One region of the Pseudomonas savastanoi genome, then DNA from elsewhere that is predicted to be linked to it. Evidence: riboswitches for the same ligand, from Rfam matches in the RefSeq annotation. Region 1 holds a riboswitch; the other holds the start of a gene.
What was found. Region 1 has a riboswitch for cobalamin ahead of KP808_RS14870 (ABC transporter substrate-binding protein). Riboswitches for the same ligand answer to the same signal wherever they lie in the genome.
Positions count from the first base shown of each region.

Region 2: another riboswitch for cobalamin. It lies ahead of cobW (cobalamin biosynthesis protein CobW); the one in region 1 lies ahead of KP808_RS14870 (ABC transporter substrate-binding protein).

Region 1 is NZ_CP076652.1:3,559,896-3,564,760, forward strand. Features, by position in the region: gene KP808_RS14855 (oligogalacturonate-specific porin KdgM family protein) at 1-477, shown strand, start outside; gene KP808_RS14860 (FadR/GntR family transcriptional regulator) at 1,151-1,885, opposite strand; gene KP808_RS14865 (FadR/GntR family transcriptional regulator) at 1,994-2,710, shown strand; cobalamin riboswitch at 2,729-2,928, shown strand; gene KP808_RS14870 (ABC transporter substrate-binding protein) at 3,059-4,072, shown strand; gene KP808_RS14875 (FecCD family ABC transporter permease) at 4,069-4,865, shown strand, end outside.
Region 2 is NZ_CP076652.1:3,411,988-3,416,852, reverse strand. Features, by position in the region: gene cobM (precorrin-4 C(11)-methyltransferase) at 1-626, opposite strand, end outside; gene KP808_RS14240 (cobalamin biosynthesis protein) at 659-1,108, opposite strand; gene KP808_RS14235 (CbtA family protein) at 1,086-1,793, opposite strand; gene KP808_RS14230 (CbtB domain-containing protein) at 1,804-1,992, opposite strand; cobalamin riboswitch at 2,089-2,302, opposite strand; cobalamin riboswitch at 2,361-2,583, shown strand; gene cobW (cobalamin biosynthesis protein CobW) at 2,699-3,763, shown strand; gene cobN (cobaltochelatase subunit CobN) at 3,768-4,865, shown strand, end outside.

The sequences.
Region 1 (4,865 bases):
ACGGTCAGCTATCAATACCGGCTCGACGACAAATGGCTGCTGACGCCTTCGTTTGCACTGGAAAGCATCGAGAAATCGACGGCTTATAAAATGGGCCTGAAGCTGGGTTACAAAGTAAACGATCAGTTGAGCGTGTCAGGCCGCTATCGCTACGACTCGATCAAGCTGGACAGGGACAAGGTCAACCACGAAATGCCTGACAACCAGATGGACGATCAGTCGATCAATCGTTACGACGTCTGGGTCAACTACGCCAGCAAAGGCCCGTGGGCGTACGAGTATCAGTTCACCTACTTCGATGCCGACTACATTCGCTATGACAACGGCAAGACCGACTACGAACAGAACGCGGCCTTCAAATACAAATGGGACAAGCACTGGGTGCCATTCTTTGAAGTGGGCGACATCAAGGTCGATTCCGAAGATGACAAGCGCCAGCTGAGATTGCGCGTGGGCGTGCAGTACAACTTCCTGTAGCGCATCCCACTGGAGCATGAGGAGCGATAATCTCACCATCGTGAGACGCTCCGCGTCGCATGCCGTTCTGGACGCTCTGCGTCCTCTTTAGAGCATGGGTGCGGCGCAGATTTGTGACGCGGAGCGTCACCCAAGGCATTCCTACGCTGGAGCGTAAGGAACGAGAGGTGTCTGGCAGAAACTCCGCGGATTATCGTGCGACGCTCCGCGTCGACATGCAGCTCTGGACGCTCTGCGTCCTCTTTAGAGCATGCGGTGCGACGCAGATTTGTGACGCGGAGCGTCACCCAAGGCATTCCTACGCTGGAGCGTAAGGAACGAGAGGTGTCTGGCAGAAACTCCGCGGATTATCGTGCGACGCTCCGCGTCGCATGCCGTTCTGGACGCTCTGCGTCCTCTTTAGAGCATGCGGTGCGGCGCAGATTTGTGACGCGGAGCGTCACCCAAGGCATTCCTACGCTGGAGCGTAAGGAACGAGAGGTGTCTGGCAGAAACTCCGCAGATTATCGTGCGACGCTCCGCGTCGCATGCCGTTCTGGACGCTATGCGTCCTCTTTAGAGCATGCGGTGCGGCGCAGATTTGTGCCGCGGAGCGTCACTCAAGGCATCACCACACTGGAGCATGAGGAACGATAGGTGTCTGGCAGAAACTCCGCGTCCGGTCCTGAATCGCTCAGTCGCTGTACAGCGCCTGAGTGCGGCGCAGGCGCATGCGGCTGCCGTTGAGGTGCAGGTACATCGCCGAGCGCGCTGCGTCGACGTTGCCTTCGGCGATGGCGTTGTAGATTTGCCGGTGTTCGGTGTTGATTCCGGCCAGGTAGGCGTTGCGATCGCTCTGCCCTGTGTAGGCCGAGTTCATCCGCGTGCGGGGAATCAGCTTGGTGCCCAGATGTTTCATGATATCGATCAGGTACGCATTGCCTGACGCCTTGGCGATCTTGAGGTGAAATTGAAAATCGGCATTGATGGTGGTTCCGGATTTCTGCGGACCTTCGAGCAGCGCATCGAACGCCCGCTTGAGCTCAAGCAACGCCTCAGGGCTGCGTCGTTGCGCAGCCAGCCCTGCTGCCTCGACTTCCAGGCTCAAGCGAAACTCCAGCAGATTCAGCACATCGGACAAGGTGGCGATGGTCGCAGGCCCTACCGAAAAACCTTCAGGCGGTGGCATGTCGAGAACAAAGGTACCGACGCCATGCCGGGTTTCCACCAGCCCCGCGGCCTGCATCCGCGACAGCGCATCGCGCACCACCGTGCGGCTGACACCCTCGGCTTCCATGATGTGGATCTCGGAAGGCAGTTTCTCGCCGCGCACCAGCACACCGTCACGCATGCGCTGGGCGAAGCGGTCGACCAGGGTTTCTGCCAGGCGTCGATGGTTCTTTTGCGAGGAAAGCGCGTTGTCCGACATTGCAGCCTCAGTTCTGTCCGATACGCGAGTATAGGCTGCGATCCCCACACAAAACACGCCTTGAGTACGGTTATACTCAGCCACCCGACACGGACCCGATCACCCGCCATGGAACAACCTTCCACATCAAAAGGCCGTCGCTCCAGCCTGACTCAGCAACTGGTCGCTGAGTTTTCGCGCAGAATTCGCGAAGGCGAGATCCAGAGCGGTGAAAAGCTTCCTACCGAACAGGTGATCATCCGTGAAACCGGGGTCAGCCGCACCGTGGTTCGTGAAGCGATGTCGCGTCTGCAAGCCGAAGGTCTGGTCGAAACCCGGCATGGCATCGGCACCTTCGTGGTCGATGCAGCGCAGCCAGGGAATTTCCAGCAGGTTGAACCGCCAATCGGCACACCCGGCGACGCGGTATCCATCATCGAGCTGCGCCTGAGCATCGAGCCGGAATCTGCCGCGCTGGCGGCTCAACGCCGCACGCCCGAGCAACTGGATGCCATCCGTCAGGCACTCGATGAGCTGCATCGCTGCGCGCGCCTGGGACACGACACCATGAAGGCCGACTTCGAGTTTCACCGGCAGATATCACTGTGCACCGCCAACAGCTTCTTTACCGACGTGATGAGCCAGCTCGGCAGCAGCATCCTGCCTCGTACCCGCAGCGGCTTCGGCAATATCGCATCGTTGTACGCAGAGGATGATCCGGGCATCCAGCAACGCGAACAGGAGACCATCTTCGACGCCATTGTCCATCAGGATCGGGATGCCGCCCGAGCCGCGATGCGCCTGCATCTGATCAACAGTCTGCTGCGCCTGCGCGCAAAGGATTAGCCACTAAAACGCTTATCGTTTACCATGCCGCCCGTCGGTTTCCGAGAGGAACTAACAGGGAATTCGCACGCTTTGTCTGCACAAGGCCAAAACGAAACTGCCCCCGCAACTGTAGGCATCGAGCCTGCTCCATGACTGCCACTGGATTCAGCTCCGGGAAGGCCGGAGCCCGGCGATGACATGCCAGTCAGGAGACCTGCCGACCTGCTTCAACCCACTAACCGGCGGGGTGTCCGGGAAGGACATCCGCACGCGGCGGCATTTTCCGTCGTGCCCGGTCATTTGCCGGGGATGTGTTTCCTGATGTGCATTGCGCCTTGGCACCTGCTCCAACGGAGACCGCATTTCATGTCGCTGCCCCGCCTTGCCGTACTTGCCGCCAGCCTGACGCTGTCCACCCTGACCCTCGCCGCCCCCACTCAGTATCCGCTGACGCTTGAAAACTGTGGTTCGACCCTGACGTTCGCGCATGCACCGACCAAGGCAGTGACCATTGGTCAGGCCGGCACTGAAATGCTCTACGAACTGGGCCTGGGCGACCGGCTGGTGGGCACGTCGCTGTGGTTCAACAACGTTTTGCCACGCTTCAAGGCGCAGAACGATAAGGTAGAACGTCTGGCCGACAACGACCCAAGCTTTGAAGCGGTGATTGGCAAACGTCCGGAACTGGTGGCGGTGCAGCTGGAGTGGATGGTCGGCAAACAGGGCGTGGTCGGCACACGCGAGCAGTTCCATGACCTGAAAATACCCACTTACATTCTGCCGTCCGATTGCGAAGGCAAAGATAATCTGGTCGGTGCCGACGGCACACGCCTGGAGCCGTTCCGCATCGAGACCATCTACAAGAGCATCGAGCAACTGGCGCAGATTTTCGATGTACAGGACCGCGGTGACACGCTGGTTGCCGACCTCAAGGCCCGCTTGAGCGCCGCGATTGCCAACGTCAAACAGAACAAGGCGAACGACGTCTCGGCGCTGTTCTGGTTTTCCAGTTCCGATCTCGCCAGCGACCCGTTCGTGGCAGGCCGCAAAGGCATCCCGGACTTCATGCTCAACAGCCTGGGCATGCGCAATATCGTCAAGTCCGACGAAGAATGGCCGACAGTGGGCTGGGAGACCATTGCCAAGGCCAATCCAAGCATTCTGGTGATTGCACGCATGGATCGCCGCCGCTTCCCGGCCGACGACTACCTGAAAAAGATCGAATTCCTCAAGAGCGACCCGGTGACGCGCAACATGGACGCAGTCAAGCATGACCGAATCGTGATCATCGACGCCGAAGGCATGCAGGCTGGTCTGCGCCTGTTTACCGGGTTCGAGGAACTGGCTGACGCCGCCAACCGTTTCAACGCTGCACAATGAGATTACAGGTAGCGCTGGGCCATGTGCTCTGGGTCTCGGCAGTGCTGGTGCTGGCGATCATGGTCGGCGCAGCAATTGGCGAAACCTCGATCAGCCTGAAGGTGGTTTTTCAGGTGCTGGCCAACAAACTCTGGGCTGCCGGCTATGTGCTCGACCCTATCGACGAAGGCATTGTCTGGAACTACCGGCTGACCCGCGCGATTGTTGCGGCAGCCTGCGGGGCCGGGCTGGCGATCTGTGGCGTGGTGTTGCAATCCTTGTTGCGCAACCCGCTGGCAGACCCGTATCTGCTGGGAATTTCCGCCGGGGCCTCGACCGGCGCGGTGCTGGTCGCCATTCTGGGCTTTGGTGCGGGGGCTATTTCGATGTCGGCAGGCGCTTTTGCCGGGGCCGTGGCGGCGTTTTCGCTGGTCGCCCTGCTGGCGCATTCGTCGCGAGGCACCACAGCAGCCGGACAGATCATTCTGGCCGGGATCGCCGGTTCACAGCTGTTCAATGCCCTGACCTCGTTTCTGATCACCAAATCCGCCAGCTCCGAACAGGCACGCGGCATCATGTTCTGGCTGCTGGGCAACCTCAGCGGCGTACGCTGGCACTCGGTATGGCTGGCAGTGCCGACGGTGCTGGTCGGTCTGCTGGTGTGCCTCTGGCACCGGCGAGCGCTGGACGCGTTCACCTTCGGCAGCGACTCGGCGGCGTCACTGGGGATTGCCGTGCGGCGCGTGCAGATCATCCTGATCGCGACCGCAGCCCTGGTCACCGCAGTGATGGTGTCAATCGTCGGCTCCATCGG
Region 2 (4,865 bases), 150 kb from region 1:
TTGTCTTGAATATCCGCCAGTGTGCCAACTGCCCAGTCCTGATCCGGCCAACTGGCACGGTGCACCACGGCAACCGGGCAATCGGCTCCGTAATGTGGAACGAGCTCGTCGACAATCCGCTGCAGGTTGTTCACCCCCAGATGAATCGCCATGGTTGCCCGGTGGCTGGCCAGACTGGCCAGCTCCTCGCCGCTGGGCATTGAGGTCTTGTCGGCATAGCGAGTCAGAATCACGCTTTGCGAAACATCCGGCAGGGTCAGCTCGACGCCCAGCAGCGCAGCGCAGGCAGCGGTCGCGGTGACGCCGGGAATGATTTCGAATGGAATATTCAGTTCCCGCAGATGGCGGATCTGCTCGCCGATGGCGCCATACAGGCTCGGGTCGCCGGAATGCACGCGAGCAACGTCCTGGCCTTGCGCATGCGCGGCCTTTATCAGTTCAATGATCTGCTCCAGATGCAGCTCGGCGCTGTTGGTCACCTGCACGGCCTGATGACCCTCCAGCACGGCGAGCGGCACCAGTGAGCCTGCATAGATAATGACTGGGCATGTGCGAATCAGGCGTTGCCCCTTGACGGTGATCAGCTCGGGATCACCAGGGCCGGCACCGATGAAATAGACAGTCAATGAATTCTCCGGAATGGATGAGCGCGGGGAGATTATCCGCTGTGCGCAGGGCTGATTGCCAAGGCAAATGTGGCGTGGGCGCTTTTCTGCCGTTCGATCAGCAGGGTGGCGGTGCCGTCTCCCAGTTGCGCGGCCAGCGCCAGTGCCGAACCTTCGGCGACACCGTGACAGCCGGTGGTCTGGAAGACCTGCGCAGAACGATGGGTGAGGTGCAGCTCCCACGCGACCAGTTGCGCGGCGTTGAAGAACACCAGCGGCACTGCCAGTTGCCCGGCCAGTTCAAGCAGGCCCGGTTCCTGGTCTTTCAGATCGATACATGCCAGCGCAGTGACGCTGGCAATCTCCAGGTCAATCACGCGAAGGCTGTTCTCGATCAGCTCGCGCAACGTCGCTGCAGAGCAACCGCGGCGACAGCCCAGCCCGGCCACCAGTGACGAGCCGGGCTGAACGGTCGGAAAATCAGGCCTGATGCAGGTCGGCATCGTTTCTGCGGAACAGCCAGGCACTGATCAGCCCCATCGCGACCCAGAACAGCGCGTTGGTCAATAGTGAGGCAAGCATGAATTGCGATTCCAGAGCTTCGGGTGCCATGCTCTGATGGACCAGCGGCTGTGGTGCGCCGATCACGTGAGGAACGACCAGAATCGCCACGCCCAGCACTTTGAGCAGCCAGTTCTGACCAAATACCAGCAAGGCCAGCCCGGCGGCAGTCGATGCGGCCGTACCTATCCACCAGGCCTGACGCTGACTCAGTTCGGCGGCAGCAGTGCCTGGCAATTCAGGCGGCAGGCCAAGCGTTGGCGCGAGCACAAAAACCGCGAAACCGGCCAGCCCCCACCATACGCCTTGCACTGTGCGACCCGGCGCGCGCAGGGTGTAAAGCCCGGCAAGCATCAGGGCGAAGCCTACCGCGACCACCAGATTGCCGCCCGTGGTGGACAGCACACGTTGCCAGCCGTTTTCAGGTTCCCAGGCCGCTTGGTCATGCGCATGACTGTGCTCGGCATCAGCGCCGTCGGCATGCTCATGGGCCTGTTCGGCAGTTGCGTTCTCGTAGGTTTCGGCCTGCTGGATCAGTGGCACCACCCAGAAGCTTTGCAGCACGGTCAGCAGCAGGGCCGCAAGCAGGCCCGTGAACCCGGCAGTTTGTGCGATTCGCTTGAACATTGTGGAGTCCTTAATGGCAAGGAAAGGCAGCGCTGTGACGGGTATCGTGTGCGGCGTTGTGTACGGCCGCGATGTGCGAGAAACCGGCGAAGTACACCAGACAGGCACCCAGCAGCGCAGCGCTGATGGCGGCTGTCAGGCGTTGAGTGCGGGTGGAGCTGGTGGCGGCGGCGTGGCTGCTGCTGCTGATGGTCGACATGGCGATCCCTCTTGATGATTGGCAAGCGGGCCACGCGCGAAGGAACCTGCCGGCAGACGCCAGAGGTTTCAACTGCGCCCGCCCACCGCGGGTTTGTCATTGCAACGATGTCGGGCCGGTCTCCGGGCTCGCGAGGGGCTCAAACGTCGTACGTTCAAGGCCTGCAAGGTCACCTTCCCATGCCGTGGCACAGTGGATCAGACCTTCTCTCGCTTACCGTTGCGGGGGCAGCACCGGACTTGCTCGACAGCGTGAGCGCACCGGTTTCCCGTTTCACCCCGTGAGGGGCACCCGAAACAAGGCGTACAGGAGAGCATGGGCGGCGGGGGATCGTCAATCTGAACGATTGACCTGTCTGCGGTCACTGCGTAGCCTTGCCGGCTCGAGGTTCTCCATGCGTAAAGCGTTACACATGGAGCTAAGACGGGAATGCGGTACACGCCGCAGCTGCCCCCGCAACTGTAAACGGTGAGGTTCATTGCACAGCCACTGCTGCGGCGGGAAGGCGCGATGAATGCGTGTCGGAGCGGTCTTCATTGCCTGCCCCATGCCGCCGTGAGCCAGGAGACCTGCCTCGAACCGGGCTGACCAAAAAGCCTGCGAATTCTCACTACAACCGGGCGGGGTGATCCGGTGGCGATCCGATCCGTGTGCCAGGCACGCGGTTCTCGTCCTGTTTGCCCGCCGCATTGCCAAAGGGCACCTGATGAAAACACTGGCCAAGCTTCCCGTCACCATCGTCACCGGCTTCCTCGGCTCGGGCAAAACCACCCTGTTGCGGCACATGCTCGACAACGCCGAAGGGCGGCGCATCGCGGTCATCGTCAATGAATTCGGTGAGCTGGGCATCGACGGAGAAATCCTCAAGCAGTGCACCATCGGTTGCACCGAAGAAGAGGCCAACGGCCGGGTATATGAGTTGGCCAACGGCTGCCTGTGCTGCACGGTGCAGGAAGAATTCTTCCCGGTCATGCGCGAACTGGTCGCGCGTCGTGGCGATCTGGACCACATCCTGATCGAAACCTCCGGGCTGGCATTGCCCAAGCCGCTGGTTCAGGCTTTTCAGTGGCCGGAAATTCGCAACGCCTGCACGGTCGATGCGGTGATCACTGTCGTCGACAGCCCTGCGGTACTGGCCGGTACGTTTGCTGCGTTCCCGGATCAGGTCGATGCGCAGCGCAAACTCGACCCGAATCTGGACCATGAGTCGCCTCTGCACGAGCTGTTCGCTGATCAACTGGCCAGCGCCGATCTGGTGATCCTCAACAAGGCCGACATGATCGACGCCGAAGGTCTTGCAGCGGTGCGTGCCGAAGTTGCCGAAGAACTGCCGCCAGCCGTCAAGGTGATTGAAGCCAGCAGCGGTCGTCTGCCGATCAGCGTGCTGCTGGGTGTTGGCGCCGAGTCCGAGCTGCACATCGATGGTCGCAAGACCCATCATGATCATCACGACGATGACGATCATGATGACCACGATCACGATGCTTTCGATTCTATTTCCCTGAAATTGCCTCAGGCCGATGAAAAGGTGCTGCTAGACGCACTGAATCAACTGGTCGTGCAGCACGGCATTCTGCGCGTGAAAGGCTTCGCGGCCATTCCCGGCAAGCCGATGCGCCTGCTGATCCAGGGTGTGGGTACGCGTTTTGACAAGCACTTCGACCGCGCCTGGCGCGCCGACGAAGAGCGCGCCACGCATCTGGTGCTGATTGGTCAGGAGCTGGATGCCGTGGCCCTGCAAGCGCAGCTCAACGCTGCAGTTGTCGGCTGACCCCATGCATTTACTGAGAACCCAGCCCGGCGGTTTCGTACCCGACGACAGCATTGCCGATCTGGGCCAGACCCCGGCCGAGCTGGTGATTCTCTGTAGCGGAGACTCCAGCCTGGCGCTGCTGGCCGAAGCTGCCCGGCAGCTCCCTGACGACTACCCGAGCCTGCGTCTGGCCAACCCGATGCAGGTACAGAATCACGCCTCTGTCGACTTGTATGTCGATGAGGTGCTGCGCCACGCCAAAGTCATTCTGATTTCCCTGCACGGTGGCATCGGTTACTGGCGTTACGGCGTCGAGCGGCTGATGGAGCTGGCGGCGCGCGGGGTTCAGGTCATTCTGGTGCCTGGTGATGACCGCCCTGATCCTGAACTGAGCGACCTGAGCACGGTGCCTGCCGCAGAACGCGACCGGCTATGGCAGTTTCTGCGTCAGGGCGGCTTGCAGAATGCGCTGGAAATGTATCGTTGCATGGCCAGTCGCTGGCTGGACCGGGACTATTCCTGGACCGAGCCCCAACCGTTGCCACGCACAGCCATTTACCACCCTCGACTGGCAAGTGCGCAGCTCACCGATTGGCAAGCCGACTGGGTTGCAGGACAGCCCGTCGTGGCGCTGCTGTTCTACCGCTCGCACTTGCAGGCCGCCAATACCGGTTTTATCGACGAGTTCTGTGCGCGCTTGCAGGCGCAGGGCATCAACCCGCTGCCCATAGCCGTGGCCAGCCTGAAGGAGCCCGGCTGTTTCACTCAGGTGGAGGACTGGCTGGACGAGGCTGAAACCGAGCTGATCCTCAACACCACAGGCTTTGCCCAGTCGAGTCCGGAAGCGCCGCATCTGCGCCCGTTTCGGCGCAACGTGCCGGTCATTCAGGCGATCTGCGCGCAGGACAACGAACCTGCCTGGCAGGCCAGCGAACAGGGCCTTGGTGCGCGCGATCTGGCGATGCACATTGCCTTGCCGGAGCTGGACGGGCGAATCATCAGTCGGCCAATCAGTTTCAAGGATCTGGCCTGGCGCAGCGAGCGCAGCCAGTCGGACGTGGTGTGTTACCGCGCCCAGCCGGACAGGATGGATTTTGTCGCGCAACTGGCGCGGCGCTGG